4 regions of the Paraburkholderia jirisanensis genome follow, and region 3 is predicted to be linked to each of the others. Evidence: riboswitches for the same ligand, from Rfam matches in the RefSeq annotation. Region 3 holds a riboswitch; each other region holds the start of a gene.
The links. Region 3 has a riboswitch for cobalamin ahead of ACYVNQ_RS34385 (TonB-dependent receptor plug domain-containing protein). Riboswitches for the same ligand answer to the same signal wherever they lie in the genome.
Positions count from the first base shown of each region.

Region 1: linked by a shared signal. The riboswitch ahead of cobW (cobalamin biosynthesis protein CobW) and the one ahead of ACYVNQ_RS34385 (TonB-dependent receptor plug domain-containing protein) in region 3 are both predicted to bind cobalamin.
Region 2: linked by a shared signal. The riboswitch ahead of ACYVNQ_RS12985 (precorrin-3B synthase) and the one ahead of ACYVNQ_RS34385 (TonB-dependent receptor plug domain-containing protein) in region 3 are both predicted to bind cobalamin.
Region 4: linked by a shared signal. The riboswitch ahead of ACYVNQ_RS15545 (CbtB domain-containing protein) and the one ahead of ACYVNQ_RS34385 (TonB-dependent receptor plug domain-containing protein) in region 3 are both predicted to bind cobalamin.

Region 1 covers NZ_BAAGSQ010000025.1:223,709-227,262, forward strand. The annotation lists cobalamin riboswitch at 1-76, opposite strand, end outside; gene ACYVNQ_RS12940 (SDR family oxidoreductase) at 429-1,247, shown strand; cobalamin riboswitch at 1,308-1,590, shown strand; gene cobW (cobalamin biosynthesis protein CobW) at 1,641-2,729, shown strand; gene cobN (cobaltochelatase subunit CobN) at 2,742-3,554, shown strand, end outside.
Region 2 covers NZ_BAAGSQ010000025.1:236,689-240,242, reverse strand. The annotation lists gene ACYVNQ_RS12995 (catalase) at 1-795, shown strand, start outside; gene ACYVNQ_RS12990 (ankyrin repeat domain-containing protein) at 888-1,496, shown strand; cobalamin riboswitch at 1,605-1,781, shown strand; gene ACYVNQ_RS12985 (precorrin-3B synthase) at 1,844-3,436, shown strand; gene ACYVNQ_RS12980 (precorrin-8X methylmutase) at 3,429-3,554, shown strand, end outside.
Region 3 covers NZ_BAAGSQ010000033.1:543,385-546,938, reverse strand. The annotation lists gene ACYVNQ_RS34405 (EVE domain-containing protein) at 1-197, opposite strand, end outside; RNA gene ssrS (6S RNA) at 252-433, opposite strand; gene ACYVNQ_RS34395 (cell division protein ZapA) at 500-814, opposite strand; gene ACYVNQ_RS34390 (ATPase) at 811-1,173, opposite strand; cobalamin riboswitch at 1,396-1,642, shown strand; gene ACYVNQ_RS34385 (TonB-dependent receptor plug domain-containing protein) at 1,713-3,554, shown strand, end outside.
Region 4 covers NZ_BAAGSQ010000025.1:870,724-874,277, reverse strand. The annotation lists gene ACYVNQ_RS15560 (dienelactone hydrolase family protein) at 1-257, shown strand, start outside; gene ACYVNQ_RS15555 (hypothetical protein) at 373-591, opposite strand; gene ACYVNQ_RS15550 (histidine phosphatase family protein) at 737-1,378, opposite strand; cobalamin riboswitch at 1,419-1,575, shown strand; gene ACYVNQ_RS15545 (CbtB domain-containing protein) at 1,615-1,842, shown strand; gene ACYVNQ_RS15540 (CbtA family protein) at 1,856-2,617, shown strand; gene ACYVNQ_RS15535 (LysR family transcriptional regulator) at 2,692-3,554, opposite strand, start outside.

The DNA of each region.
Region 1 (3,554 bases), on a different contig from region 3:
CCGCGCTTTCCTGTTTCCCGTTTAACCACCTGTGCGCGTGAAAACGCAGGGCGGCACCGGACGCGCGCATACGATAGCACAGGCGGGCGCGTGGCCGGCCCGGCGCACACAAACGTCCATGCGTGCCGTCGCGATAACGATAAAGGCTCATTCAGATCGTTTATTGACAGTTCGATCCATTTCTGGAGCCATGATCCGCACGGCAAGGCGACATGCTGTCTGCTGAAGATGTGCTGGATTCGAAGCCGGATAAAGCGAATATTCTTGCATATTTAATGATGTTTAGGATGTTTATAGACGGCATCGCCACACGCCCACTATGTTGATCACGTGGGATATTTTTTCTTCTTATATTGACTGTAAAGTCCATAACAACGAAGAACACCCTCAACCCGCGGCTAGCCGCTTTACCCATCTGGAGAGCCTTCATGGCGCACACCGTCTTCATCACCGGCACAAGCAGCGGCCTCGGCAAGCGCGCAGCGCTTTACTTTGCCGAACAAGGCTGGAACGTCGCCGCGACGATGCGCGATACCGCACGTGGCAATGAACTGGCGCAGCACGACCGTATTCATGTGATCGAACTCGACGTGACCGACGCATCGCAAGCACGCCGCGCGGCGCACGAGGCGATCGAGGTATTCGGCGGCATCGATGTAGTGGTCAACAACGCGGGTGTCGGCGCATACGGCCCGCTCGAATTCGCGAGCGAGGAAACCATCGACTGGCAATTCGCCGTCAACGTGCGCGGCCCGATCAACGTGATCCGCGCGTTCCTGCCGCACATGCGTGCACAAAAGCGCGGCAAGATCATCAACATCAGTTCGTTCATGGGCGTGACGACGGCGGTGCCCACCGGCTCGCTCTACAACATGTCGAAGTTCGCGCTGGAGGGCTTGATCGAGGGCCTGTACTACGAGCTCGCGCCGCTTTCGATCGATCTGCACCTCGTCGAGTCCGGCGGCTTCAAGGACAACAGCTTCGCGTCCAACATGACGTTCAGCACCGATCCGACCATCAACGATTACGACCGCATCGTCGACAAGGTGCAGGCGCTGTTCGCGTCGAGCGACCCGAACCTGCGCGACGATCCGCAATTGATCGTCGACGAGATCTACGCGCTCGCAACGGGCGCCAACAAGCAGTTCCGCACGCTGGTCGGGCAGATGTCGAAGGATCTGGTCGCGCTGCGTTCGTCGGTGCCGATCGAAGACTATCTGGCGAAGCTCGCCGCGCAGTTTTCGTAACCGCTTGCCGTGCGGCGCAGCTTGCAGGCGCCTTTCTTGACGCACAGCACTGCCGGGCCTACACTCGCACGCACTTCTGGTGCTCGCGAGCGCGTTCTGGCGTGCGCAGTTAAACGGGAAACAGCGGGCCCCGTCCGCCGCCGCGCGGCGACCGGGTCAACCTGTGCTGCCCCCGCAACGGAAGGCGAGCGCATCGCGTCAGTCGCGATGCAGAGCCGGCTTCGCTGGCGGTGCGCAAGGCCGCGCCGCCAGACAACCACTGCGCGAGAAATCGTCTACTTGCGTGGGAAGGTGAAGCGGCGCTCTCGCCAGCCCGGATACCGGCCAGAAGAGCAGGCTTGACGCCGCGGGGCGCGGCGTTCCGTCCACCACTTCTTGCATTTCACCTCACCCATGCAAACCCAGATGCGCAAAATCCCGGTGACGATCGTCACGGGCTTTCTCGGCAGCGGCAAAACCACTTTGTTGCGCCATATTCTTCAACATGCCGGCGGCCTGCGGGTGGCGGTGATCGTCAACGAGTTCGGCGAACTCGGCATCGACGGCGAAATCTTCAAGGGCTGCGGCATCGGCTGCGATGAAGAAGGCCGCGAAATCGAAGGCCAGCTGTTCGAGCTGGCCAACGGCTGCCTGTGCTGCACCGTGCAGGAAGAGTTCTTTCCGGTGATGGAACAACTGGTCGAGCGGCGCGACACGATCGATCACGTGCTGATCGAAACCTCCGGCCTCGCGCTGCCCAAGCCGCTCGTGCAAGCGTTCAACTGGCCTTCGATCAAGAGCAGTTTCACGGTCGATGCGGTGGTGACGGTGGTCGACGGGCCTGCCGTCGCGGCCGGCCAGTTCGCCGAAGACCCTGCCGCAGTCGATGAATTGCGCAAGGCCGATCCGAATCTCGATCACGAATCGCCGCTGCACGAGCTGTTCGAAGACCAGCTGTGCTCGGCCGACCTGGTGATTCTCAACAAGATCGATCTGCTCGACGATGCGCAGCAAAACGCGGTCGAAATGACGATTCGCGAAGAGATTCCGCCGCAGGTCAAGGTCGTGCGAGCGCACAACGGGCAACTCGATCTGCACGCGCTGCTCGGGCTCGAATCGGCGTCCGAGGAAACGATTCATCTGCGGCACGATCACCACGGTTCCGCCGACGATGCCGATCACCATCACGACGAGTTCGATTCGGTGGTGGTCGAGGCGCGCGCGAGTTCGCGCGACGCGCTGATCGCGGCGCTGCAAAGCGTCGTCGAGCAGCACACGATCTACCGCGTAAAGGGCTTCGCCGCACTGCCGAACGCGCCGATGCGTCTGGTTGTGCAAGGCGTCGGGCGTCGCTTCGACAGTTACTTCGACCGCCGCTGGCAGCCGGGCGAAGCGACGCTGAGCCGCTTCGTGATGATCGGCGCGGACCTCGAGCAGCCGGTGCTGCAGCGCGCGCTCGACGCCGCGCTCGCGCAGCCGGCGCAACCCGCACAGCAGGCATAGCGCAGCGCCGTCATGCATCTACTGCGCACCACACCGGGCGGTTTCGTCGACGACACGCAAGGCGTGATCCGCATCGATCAGCGTCCGGCCGACATCGTCGTGCTCAGTTCGGCGGACACGACGCTATCGCTGCTCGCGAGCGTCGTGCCGCGCCTGCCGGCAGGTTTCCCGAGCGTGCGGCTCGCCAACGTCACCTATCTGCGCCAGCCGGCCTCGGTAGACTTCTACGTCGAAGACGTGCTGCAGCACGCGCGCATCGTCGTGGTCGATCATCTGGGCGGCGAGGCGTATTGGCCATACGGCATCGAACAGGTCGTCGCGCTTGCCGAACGCAAGCAACAGATCCTCGCGATGTTTTCCGGCGACCTGCAGCAAGACCCGAACCTCACCGCCCGCAGCACCGCGGATGCACAGTTGTGCGAGCAACTGTGGCGCTATCTGCGCGAAGGCGGCCAGCAGAATGCGGATAGCTTTCTGCGCTGCATCGCGTGGCGCGGGTTGGGTTGGGGCCGCGAGCCGGCGCCGCCGGTGCCGTTGCCTGCCGCCGCGCTGTACCACCCGGCGCACGATACGCCGACCATCGAACAATGGCAGGCGCGTTGGCGCGCCAATGCGCCGGTGGCGGCGATCCTGTTTTACAAGGCGCATCTGCAGGCAGCCAATACGGCAGTGTTCGACGCGCTGATCGAGGCGCTCGAGGCGCGCGGGATCAATCCGCTGCCGCTTGCGATCACGTCGCTGAAAGACACGCTGAGCCGCGAGGTCGTCGAGCAGTTGTGCGCGCAACATCATGCCGCGCTGGTGTTGAACACGACAGCCTTCGCC
Region 2 (3,554 bases), on a different contig from region 3:
CCGCAAAACATTGCCGCATCGATTGGCAATGACTGGAACATGATGACCAACGACCTTTACGGCGCAATCCGTAAAGGCGATTACCCGAAATGGGATCTGTACGTTCAGGTGCTGAAGCCGGAAGATCTGAACCAGTTCGACTACGATGCGCTCGACGATACCAAAGTCTGGAGCACCGTGCCGGAGCGCAAGGTGGGCACGATGGTGCTGAACCAGGTGCCGGACAACTACTTCCAGTCCACCGAGGAATCCGCATTCGCGCCGTCGCGCATGGTGCCGGGTATCGAGCCTTCGGAAGACCGCATGCTGCAGGGCCGCATGTTCGCGTACGCCGATACGCAGATGTATCGCCTCGGCGCAAACTTCAACGATCTGCCGATCAACCGGCCGATCGTACCGGTCACCAACGTGAATCAGGACGGCGAGCTGAACGCCGGCAAGCGCACCGGCGAAGTGAACTACGAACCGTCGACGCTCGCTGAAATTCCGCAGGATCCGAAGTACAAGTACGTGCAGACGCCGCTGTCCGGCACCACGCAGCAGGCGGCGATCCACAAGACGCTGAACTTCCGCGAGGCCGGCGAGTACTATCGCGCGCTGTCGAAGCAGGACAAGAGCGATCTGATTACCGCACTGTCGGCGGACCTGAACCATGTCACCAACGACAGGAACAAGTACGCGATGCTGTCGTACTTCTACAAGGCCGATGCCGACTACGGCAAGCGTCTGGCCAGTGCGACGCACGCGGATGTATCGCGGGTGGCGGACCTGGCAGCGAAGCTGCAGGAAAACTAGGCGGCCGTGTAGCTCGCGTGCCAACTCGCGTGCCGTGCGCGGGTGTCGGCACGCGAGAGCATGCAGGTTCTCCCTCCCCTGAATTCGAGCCCATGATGCGATTGCCTGCCACGCAGCTTGCTGCGCTCGTGTCGCTGTGCACCGCGCTTTGTGCCGGATGCGCATCGACCCGCGAACTCCATACACCGCCTTCGGCCATCCCCGCGCAGCAACTGCGTCAATACGACGAAGACTGGTTCGACGCCGCGCGCCTTGGCCGCGTCGATATCCTGCAAGCGCTGACGCAAGCCGGCTATCCACTCGATGCAACCACGCCGCAAGGCTATACCGCACTCGTCCTGAGCGCCTATGACAATCATCCCGATGCGCTTGCGTTTCTGCTGAAGGCCGGCGCCAATCCGTGCGTAGCGGACAGGCACGGCAACACCGCGCTGATGGGTGCGCTGTTCAAGGGCGAGAGCGAGATCGCCCGCACCCTGATGAAGGCCTCGTGCCCGATCGACCAGACCAACAACGCGGGCGAAACCGCGCTATCGTTCGCCGCGCTGTTTGGGCGGCTCGATCTGTTGTCCGATCTGGTGGCGCGCGGCGCGAACCCGGATCACACCGATGCGCGCGGCAGCACCGCACTCGATACCGCCCGCGCACAGGGCAACCAGAGCGCGTTCGATGCGCTGGTGAAAATCGGCGCGACTCATTAGGTACCCCCGTAGGTACCCCCGTAGGCACCCCCGTAGGCACCCGCGCGGCGCAACGCCGCGCGCGGCGGCCTTGCGGGCCGCTCACGGTCGTTGGGCGTAGCGAAAAAAGGCATAATAAGCGTCGCCGGCGCCCTTCGGGGCCGAAGAGGGAACACGCATCACCGTGGCTGCCCCCGCAACTGTATGCAGCGAGTCCACACCTGAACCGCGCCACTGGTCTAACCGGGAAGGCGGTGTGGATCACGACCTGCGAGCCAGGAGACCTGCCGGCAACACTGTTCGTGCCAGCCAAACATCGGGCGGGGTGTACCGATGCCGAGCTTTTTCGCCGCCGTATGCGCGGCGAAATGCCCGGGCCGTCGCGCGACGCTTACCCGGTAACCGATTTGAACCACGCCTTTCCTGCTGTCGATGCGCCCGTTAGCGCCGCCACGCCACGTGCGTCGGCGTGTCCGGGGCTGGTGCGCATCGTCGCGGCGCGCGACGGCGGGCTGTGCCGGATCAGGCTGCCCGGCGGCGCATTGAGCGCGGACGCGGCAGACGCGATTGCCGACGCAGCGCTTGCCCATGCGTCGGGAGTGATCGAAGCGACCAATCGCGCGAACCTGCAGATTCGCGGCGTGCGCGCGGGTGAACAACAGGCGCTGATCGCGCGGTTGCTGGCGGCCGGGCTTGGGCCTGCTGGGGTCGCTGGGGTCGCTGGGGTCGCAAGCGCAGCAGACACCGCGCTCGCGCAGCCGGCGAACCCGGCCGCAGACGACGTGCGCAACCTGATGCTGAGCCCAGCCGCAGGCCGTGATCCTGCAGCACTGATCGACACGCAGCCGCTCGCCGAAGACATCCTCACGCTGCTGCGCAGCGAAGCACGTTTTGCCGCGCTGTCGCCCAAATTTGCATTGCAGCTCGATGGCGGCGAACGCCTGACGATGCTCGGTCACCCGCACGATATCTGGCTCGCCGCGCTGCCGTGCGAAGACGGGCCGCGCCTGGCATTCGGCCTCGCCGGCACCATCCCGGTTGCGCCGCATCAGCAAACCGCGCTCGCGGCAGTGCGGCCGGCGCAGGTGCCTGCGCTGGTGCGCGCACTACTCGACACGTTCATCGAGCTGGCCACCCCCGAGATGACGCGCATGCGCGATCTGCTCGCGCAGCATCCTGCAGAAGCGCTACTCGAACGCGCCGCAGCGCGCCTCGATTTTGCGTTGCTGCGCGGTCCGCAGATCGCTGCGTGGCGACGCACACCGGCAGATGCGGCATTGCGTTTCGGCGTGCAGCCGCAGCGCGAATCTGCGAGCGAAGCTGGGCGGTTATCTGAGCACCCTTCCGGCCACCTGCCTGGGCGCCCATTCACGCACGCATCGGGCGCCTCACGCGCGCTGTCGCAAGTCGGCGGCCAGCCGCCGCTCGGACGCCTCGATGCCGCGACACTGCGCGAACTCGCCACACTGGCTCGCGAAGCGGGCAACGGCACGCTGCGCATCACGCCGTGGCAAAGCGTGCTATTGCCCGACGTACCCGAGAACCACGCGCAGTCAGCACTCGCCCGCCTCGCTGCGTTGGGCTTCGCCTGCGAGCGCGCGCAGCCGTTCGCGCGGCTGATCGCCTGCGCGGGCTCGTCGGGCTGCGCGAAGGGCCTCGCCGACACCAAAGCCGATGCCGCGCAGCTCGCGCGCAGCCTGCCCGCCGCGGCCGAAGTGCATCTGAGCGGGTGCGTGCGCTCATGCGCTGCCGCGCACCCGGTGCCATTCACGCTACTGGCCGTCGCGCCAGGTCGCTACGACCTTTATCAGCGCACCGAGCCGCTCGCCGACCCGCGCACCGGCGCGCCCTTACCCCAAGCCACACGCAGCTTCGGCACCTGCGTTGCCTGCAACCTGACAATCGACGAGGCCGCTCCGCTTTTGCAGCCGCGGCCCGCCCGGAGTTTCCCCGATGCTTGACTACATTCGCGATGGCCAGCAGATCTATCGCCAGTCGTTCGCGACGATCCGCGCCGAGGCCGATCTCGCGCGCATTCCCGCCGACCTCGAAAAGCTCGCGGTACGCGTGATCCACGCG
Region 3 (3,554 bases):
GCCAGACCGGCGATGCCGGGCTCCGGGCAGCTCGAGTGATAGAACAGCACGCCGTCGCCGATCTTCATGATGTCGCGCATGAAGTTGCGTGCCTGATAGTTGCGCACGCCCGTCCATGGCAACGTGCGCTGCGATGCATTCGCGAGGTCGTCGATGCTTGCCTCGTCCGGTTCGGACTTCATTAGCCAATAGCGCATGATTCGAATGGACAAAGAAAAACGGCACCGGACGAATGTCCGATGCCGTTGAGATAGGTCCCCGCCTTAGCCGCTAGGCCGGCATCCTGAACCGGAGGTTCAGAATTGGTCGCAGTTAGCAGCACTTCGGGTACATCAGACAGAGTGACGCGCACACCCGTGCTACAAATTTCCGCAACCGTGCACATGGCATTGGTTCAAGGAATATATGACCTTGGCGAACCAGGCAGGGAAGCTAAACCTTAACAAACTCGTAAAACGCTACTGCTGAAATCTTGCTGCACCTTGCAGTTCAAAGATGCTTACTGAGCACTGTATTGCCCGATCACTGCACCGAGCTGCTCATTCATTTGCGCCATTGTACGCCGGATTTCCTCGGCAGGAAAAGATTCTCCGTGACGCACGCTGCTTTGTAGCTGAAGCAGTTCCGATGCCAGCGACAGGGCCGCCATCACCGCGATGCGATCGACGCCGCGCACGCTGCTGCTCGTGCGGATCTTCGTCATTTCGGCATCGACGCGAGCCACCGCTTCGAGCAGCGCGCCTTCGGTTTCCGGCGAGCAGGCGAGGCGATAGGACTGACCGATAATCGACACTTCGATCTGCTTCGTGGTCATGCGTTTTCTCCGTGACGGGTCACGTCGCTATGCGCGCTGTCGTGCGGTTCGTGCGCGTCGGGCGCGAGCAGGTCGAGCTGGCTGTCGGGCTCGGCATGCGAACGTGCGCGCGGCAGTTTTTCGAGGATGGCGTTCAGGCGCACCTGTGCGTCGTCGATTTTCGCCGACAACGTATCGCGCTCCGCTTGCAACGCATTGCGCTCTTCGCGAGTTTGCTCGAGTTCCGCGCGAGTGGCCTCGCATTCGGTACGTGCGTGCGCAAGCTGCTCTTCGAGCGCGCTACGTGCTTCTTGATGGCGTTGGTTGATTTCAATCAACCGGCCGATATTTTTGGATAAGGTTTCGAGTTCGGTGAGCATGAGCTGCGTCCTCTAAAGACGCTGCATTTTAGCGCGGAATACCGGACGTTCGGGCATTTGTCTCGTTTCGAGACGTAACAACAACGCATATTTTGCACGACGCGGCACGTGCATGCCGCGCAAAACGCATGACGTATACGTGTTTTTTGCAGATTCGCGGCGCCCGATCACGCAGGCCCATTTCGATATTGCTGCTTTCTTGACGCTCCCGGCGCGCGCTCCTACACTTGCCGCACTTTGGTGCCCGCGGGCGATTTTCGTATCGCACGCAGTTAAACGGGAAGCAGGGAGCGCAGTCCGCCAGGACGAGCCAACCTGCGCTGTCCTCGCAACGGTAAGCGACCGCATCGTGATGCAGGTCGGCCCCGCGCGCGTTCGACGAACGCGCCACATGCCACTGCGCAGCTTGCGCGGGAAGGCGGGCCGAGATGTCGCCAGCCCGGATACCGGCCAGAGAGGAGGGTGCGCGATGACGCGCCCTGTCATGCATCGGCTTGCGAGGGACAGGCCGCGCGCCCTGTCCACAGGAACGTTTTCCGATGCTCATACCCACCGCCCGCGCGGCGCTATGTGCGTGCGCGAGCCTGCCGTTTGGCGTGCCCGTGCAAGCTGTTCACGTCGTGCAAGCCGATCCCGACAACACACTGCACACATCGCAAAACGGCACGCAAGATCGCAGCACACATAACGGCAACGTTGAGAGCGCGACGCTCAGCGGCGCAGAGCCTGCCGGCCCATCTGTCGCCACGCTTGCGCCGCTCGTCGTCACCGCCCGGCGCGATGCGCAGCCGCTTGCCGATGCGTTGCCGCAGACCGTGCGCTTCGACGCACAGGACATCGCCGACACGACCGCCCGCGATCTGTCCGGCCTGCTGGCGCTCGCGCCGGGCGCGCAGATCGTGCGCAACGGCGGCCCGGGCTCGACCGCGAGCCTGTTCCTGCGCGGCGCTTCGCCGGCGCAATCGCTGGTGTTGGTCGACGGCGTACGGATCGACTCGGTGAGCCAGGGCAGCGCGCAGCTCGAACAGATCCCGCTCGACCAGATCGATCACGTCGAAGTGGTGAACGGCAACGTGTCCGCGCTATACGGTTCGGGCGCGATCGGCGGGGTCGTGCAGGTGTTCACAAAGGATGGCGGCAACCATCCGCCGCGCTTTCACTTCGAGACCGAGCTCGGCAGCTATCACGCCCAGCGCCAGGCGGCGGGTGTCGACGGAGCGCTCGATCGCGACGGCCGCACCACCTTCAGCATCGAGCTGGCGCGCGCGAAGGACGACGGCTTCTCGTCGATCGACCCGGCGCTGGCGCCGGTCAACCCGAACGCTAACGGCTATCTGAACCAGAGCGTATCGGCGTCGCTGCGGCACAGGTTCAGCGAGCGCTGGGACGCGGGCGTGCGCTTTTTCCAGTCGAACGGCAACGACAGCTTCGACGATCCATTCGGGCTACCTGGCGATCTCAACAATCTTCACAGCCGCGTGCAGGCGGTGTCGGCGTTCGCGAACGGCAAGCTGACCGACTGGTGGACGAGCCGTTTCGTCGCCGCGCGCAGCAGCGACCGCAACGACACGGCGTTGAACGGCGCATACCAGTACCGCTACGACACCGACAACCGCCAGTACACGTGGCAAAACGATTTCGCGCTCGCCCCCGAACAGAAGCTGCAGCTTGGCTACGAACATCTGGACCAGAGCCTCGACTCGAACCAGTACACGGCGCCCGGGCGCCACGTGAACTCGCTGTTCGCCGGCTACAGCGGACGGCTTGGCGCCAGCCAGTGGCAGGCCAACCTGCGGCGCGACCAGTACTCCGATTTCGGCGGGGCAAACAGTTACTATCTCGGCTACGGCTATAACTTCAGCGAACACTGGAAGGCGACTGCAAGCTGGTCCGATGCGTTTCGCGCGCCGGGCTTCAACGATCTGTTCTTTCCGTTCAGCGGCAATCCTGCGATTCAACCTGAACGGAGCCATTCGCTCGAAGCCGCGCTGCAGTATGCGTCGGATGCACTCGGTGTGTTGCGGCTTACCGCGTTCGAAACGCGTTATTCGAATCTGATCGACTATGTGCAGACGGTGCCGGGCGTGTTCGTCGCGCAGAACGTCGGGCGCGCGAAGGTGCAGGGCATCGAGGGCTCGTGGGCGGGGCGGGTCGGCAACACCGACGTGCGCGCGGCGCTGACGCTGCAGAATCCGGTCGATGAAGACACGCAGTCTGACCTGAACCGGCGCGCGCGGCACTTCGCGTCGTTTAGCGCGAACCGCTCGATCGGCAGCTGGCGCGTCGGCGGCGAGTGGCTCGTCAGCGGCGCGCGCAACGACAGCGGCACCGAACTTGCCGGCTACGGCGTCGTGAACCTGTCGGCGCGGTATCAGATTACG
Region 4 (3,554 bases), on a different contig from region 3:
TGCTGCCAGGCGTCGCGCCGACCGGCCGCTACTTCGAAGTGGCGATGCTGGCAGTGGTGCGCTTTCGCGGCGAGCGGATCGACAGCGTGCACGCGTATTGGGATCAGGCGTCGGTGCTGGTGCAGATCGGCATGCTCGATCCAGCCGGCTTGCCGGTGACCGGCGTCGAGTCGGCGCGCCGCGTGCTCGACTTTACGCATGGCAACGGTACGCTGATGCCGGGGTTGAGCGGCGGCGGGCTTGATCGGCCTGCGTGATTTGGCTCGCATGAGTCGGCCTGCGTGATTTGGCTCGCCTGAGTCGGCCCGCCTGAGTCGGCCCACATGAGCCGCCGCCCGGCGGCCGCGCGCTAGCGCCGGCCGCTGCGTCGTTTCAGCCAGTGCTCTCGGCAGTACGCTTGTTCAACTCACGCGATGCGGCGAGCGGAATGCGCGCGTCGTCCCACGTCGCGAGCCACTCGATCTCCTTCGACGTGAAGACCTGGCCGTAATTGCGCAGCGCGTACTGCAGCGAATCGATGATGTGGTTGCGGATGATCTCGGGCGTGCGTGTGTCGTCGAGCACGGAGCGAAACGCTTCGAGCGTAGCCATCGGATTGCCTCGGGAAAACGTGAACGTCGGAACCGTGGTGTTATCGCACGTCAAAAAAAGCCGCGGCAAGCGGACAAAATAGTTCGACGTGCACGGGGCGTGGTGCGACAGGGACCACGTGAAGCCGCCGTTTAGCGCGCATGACTCATTGCCGAGGCGCAGTCGCCAGTGCAGTCGCCTGTGCCGGCCACCATGCCCAGCCGCGCGCGGACCGGCGCAATTCGACCACCGTAAGCGGCGCAATCTCGATGTGCGCGAAGGCGGCGGACGTAGCGTGCAACGTATGAACGATCGCCGCGCGCATCACGGCCGCATGGGTGATAGCGATCACGGTGCGATCGGATGCGCGACCTTGTGCCTCATCGGGCGCGGCAAAACCGTCGAGCCATGCGCCGACGCGTGCCAACACCGCATCGAAAGATTCCCCGCCTGGCGGCGCGGCGGCAGGATCGCGCAGCCATGCTTCGAGCACGTGACAGGCATGCGGTGCCTGCGATGCTTCAGCGGCGAGTTCAGCGAGCCGTCGGCCGCGCCAGGCACCGTAGTCGGTCTCTGCAAGCGCATCGCAAACGGTGGCAGCGAGCCCGAGGGCGGCTGCTGTCTCACGCGCGCAGGCCGCAGGGCTCGTCAGCGCCGCGCTGCTGCCGCGCGCGAGGTCTGCGGCCTGCGCATACGCGGCAGCGGCAGCGTGGCCGCGCGCGTCGAGCCCTTCGTCGGGGCCGGCAAACCTGCCGCTGCGCTGCGCCGCGGTCGGCGCATGGCTCACCAGCAACAGACGTGTCTGCATTTTTCCTTTCCGTTGAAACGCGCAGTGCGCATGAGCCACGCCCCTTCTGGCGCGGCACAGTTTAACGCGTAGAATAAGCGCAATCCGAAGCGCGGAAGCCGGTGCAAGTCCGGCGCGGTCGCGCCACTGTAATCGGCCACCCGGTATGGTCCTGGTGTGGCCCGTAAGTCAGACCCAGCTTCGTCACCTTTCCCTTTATCGCTAGCGGGGCGCGCATCCCCAAGGAGATCTCCGTCATGACCGACACCGTACTCAAGCCGCTCGACGCTCTCGAGCCCGCCGCCGCGCCCACGCCGATTCCGCTGCGCGAGCTGCTGCCATGGGTCGTGTTCGGCGGCTTGCTGTTGCTGCTGGTGCTGTATTTCGTCGGTGCCGAAGAGGGCGCCACCTCGCTGATCCCGGGCATGTACGTGCATGAGTTCGTGCACGACGGCCGTCACCTGCTCGGCTTCCCCTGCCACTGAACCGGAGCGGAACATGGTAGGTAAATTGCTGGTGCGCGGCATGCTGGCAGGCATCGCCGCGGGGCTCATCACGTTCGCGTTTGCCCGCGTGGTGGGCGAGCCGCAAGTCGATCAGGCGATCTCGTTCGAAGAGAAAGCGGACGCGGCGAAAGAGGCCGCTGAAGGCCACGCGCACGAACATGAAGAAGAACTGGTGAGCCGTCCGACCCAGGCGGGGCTGGGGTTGCTGACCGGCGTTCTCGCGTACGGCGCGGCGATCGGCGGCTTGTTCGCGCTGACTTTTGCGTACCTTCACGGCCGGGCCGGCCGTGTCAGCGCGCGTGCGCTGTCGGCCTTGCTCGCGCTAGGCGCATTCGTCGCAATCGCAATCGTGCCGGCGCTCAAGTATCCGCCGAATCCGCCGTCGGTCGGCGACCCTGAAACGATCGGCTATCGCACCGGCCTGTACTTTCTGATGATCGCGATTTCGCTGACTGCGCTGGTGTTTTCAATGAAGGTGCGGCGCCATGCGGCGGCGCGCCTCGGTGCGTGGAACGGCTCGATTGCGGCGGGCGTGCTGTTCGTTGCGATCATCGCGGCCGTGCAGATTGGCCTGCCGGACATCAACGAAGTGCCGGCCGCGTTCCCGGCCGTCGTGCTGTGGAAATTCCGGGTCGCGGCGCTCGGCATGCAGACGCTGCTGTGGGGCGTGCTTGGGTTGCTGTTCGGCGCGCTCGTCGAACGGATGCAACGCGTGCAGCGCGGCGCACGGGCGCCGGGGCGCCTCGCGGGTTGAAGCGCGCGTAGCAGCGGGCAAGTCCCGCGGATCCGATCTGCGAAGCAACGACCTGATCCGCGAACCCATTTCCTCTACGCAGCCGGTGCGACATGCGCGCGCCGGCTGCCATCAAGCGGTGCGAGCGGCAGCTCGCCCACCATCTGCAGAAAGCGCGCAAGACACGGATTGCGATTTGCGTGCGACCACACCAGCACCTGCGAAACCGTCGGCGCATCCGCGAGCGGCTTGAATACCACGCCCGCCAACTGCGCGCGGCGCATCGATGCCGGCACCAGCGCCACGCCCGCACCCTCGTCGACGAGGCTTAGCACGGTCTGCTGCAAGCGCACTTCGAAGCGCACGTCCGGCTCGAACCCGGCCTCACGGCAATGGCCGGCGATGGTTTCGTGCAGGCCCGGACCGACTTCCTTGCTGGCGATCACGAACGGTTCCTGCGCCAGTTGCGCGGCGTGCAGCTTGCGCTGCCGTGCGAGCGCATGCGTACGCGGCAGCGCCACGCACAACGGCTCGACCAGCACGGTGCGCTCGGTCAGGCCGCGTGGCGGCGCATCGGCCAGCATGATCGCCGCATCGACCTGGGCGTTCTGCACCTGTGGGCCAAGATCGTTCGACACGATTTCGCGCAGGTTCAGCGTGACGTCCGGAAAAGCCGTGCTGTAAGCGCGCGCGAAGGTGGGCAGCACGCTATACGCGGCGCACATCGTAAAACCGATCGTCAGTTCGCCGCGCTCGCCGAACGACGCGGCGCGCGCATGGTGGCCGGCCTGGTCGAGCGCGGCGAGGATCGCCTTGGCATCGGTGTAGAAACGCTCGCCGGCAGCGGTCAGCGTGACGCTGCGTGGTGTGCGCTCGATCAGCCTGACGCCCAGCGACGCCTCGAGCGCGGCCAGTTGGCGCGACAGCGGCGGCTGCGACAGATGCAGACGCGCTGCGG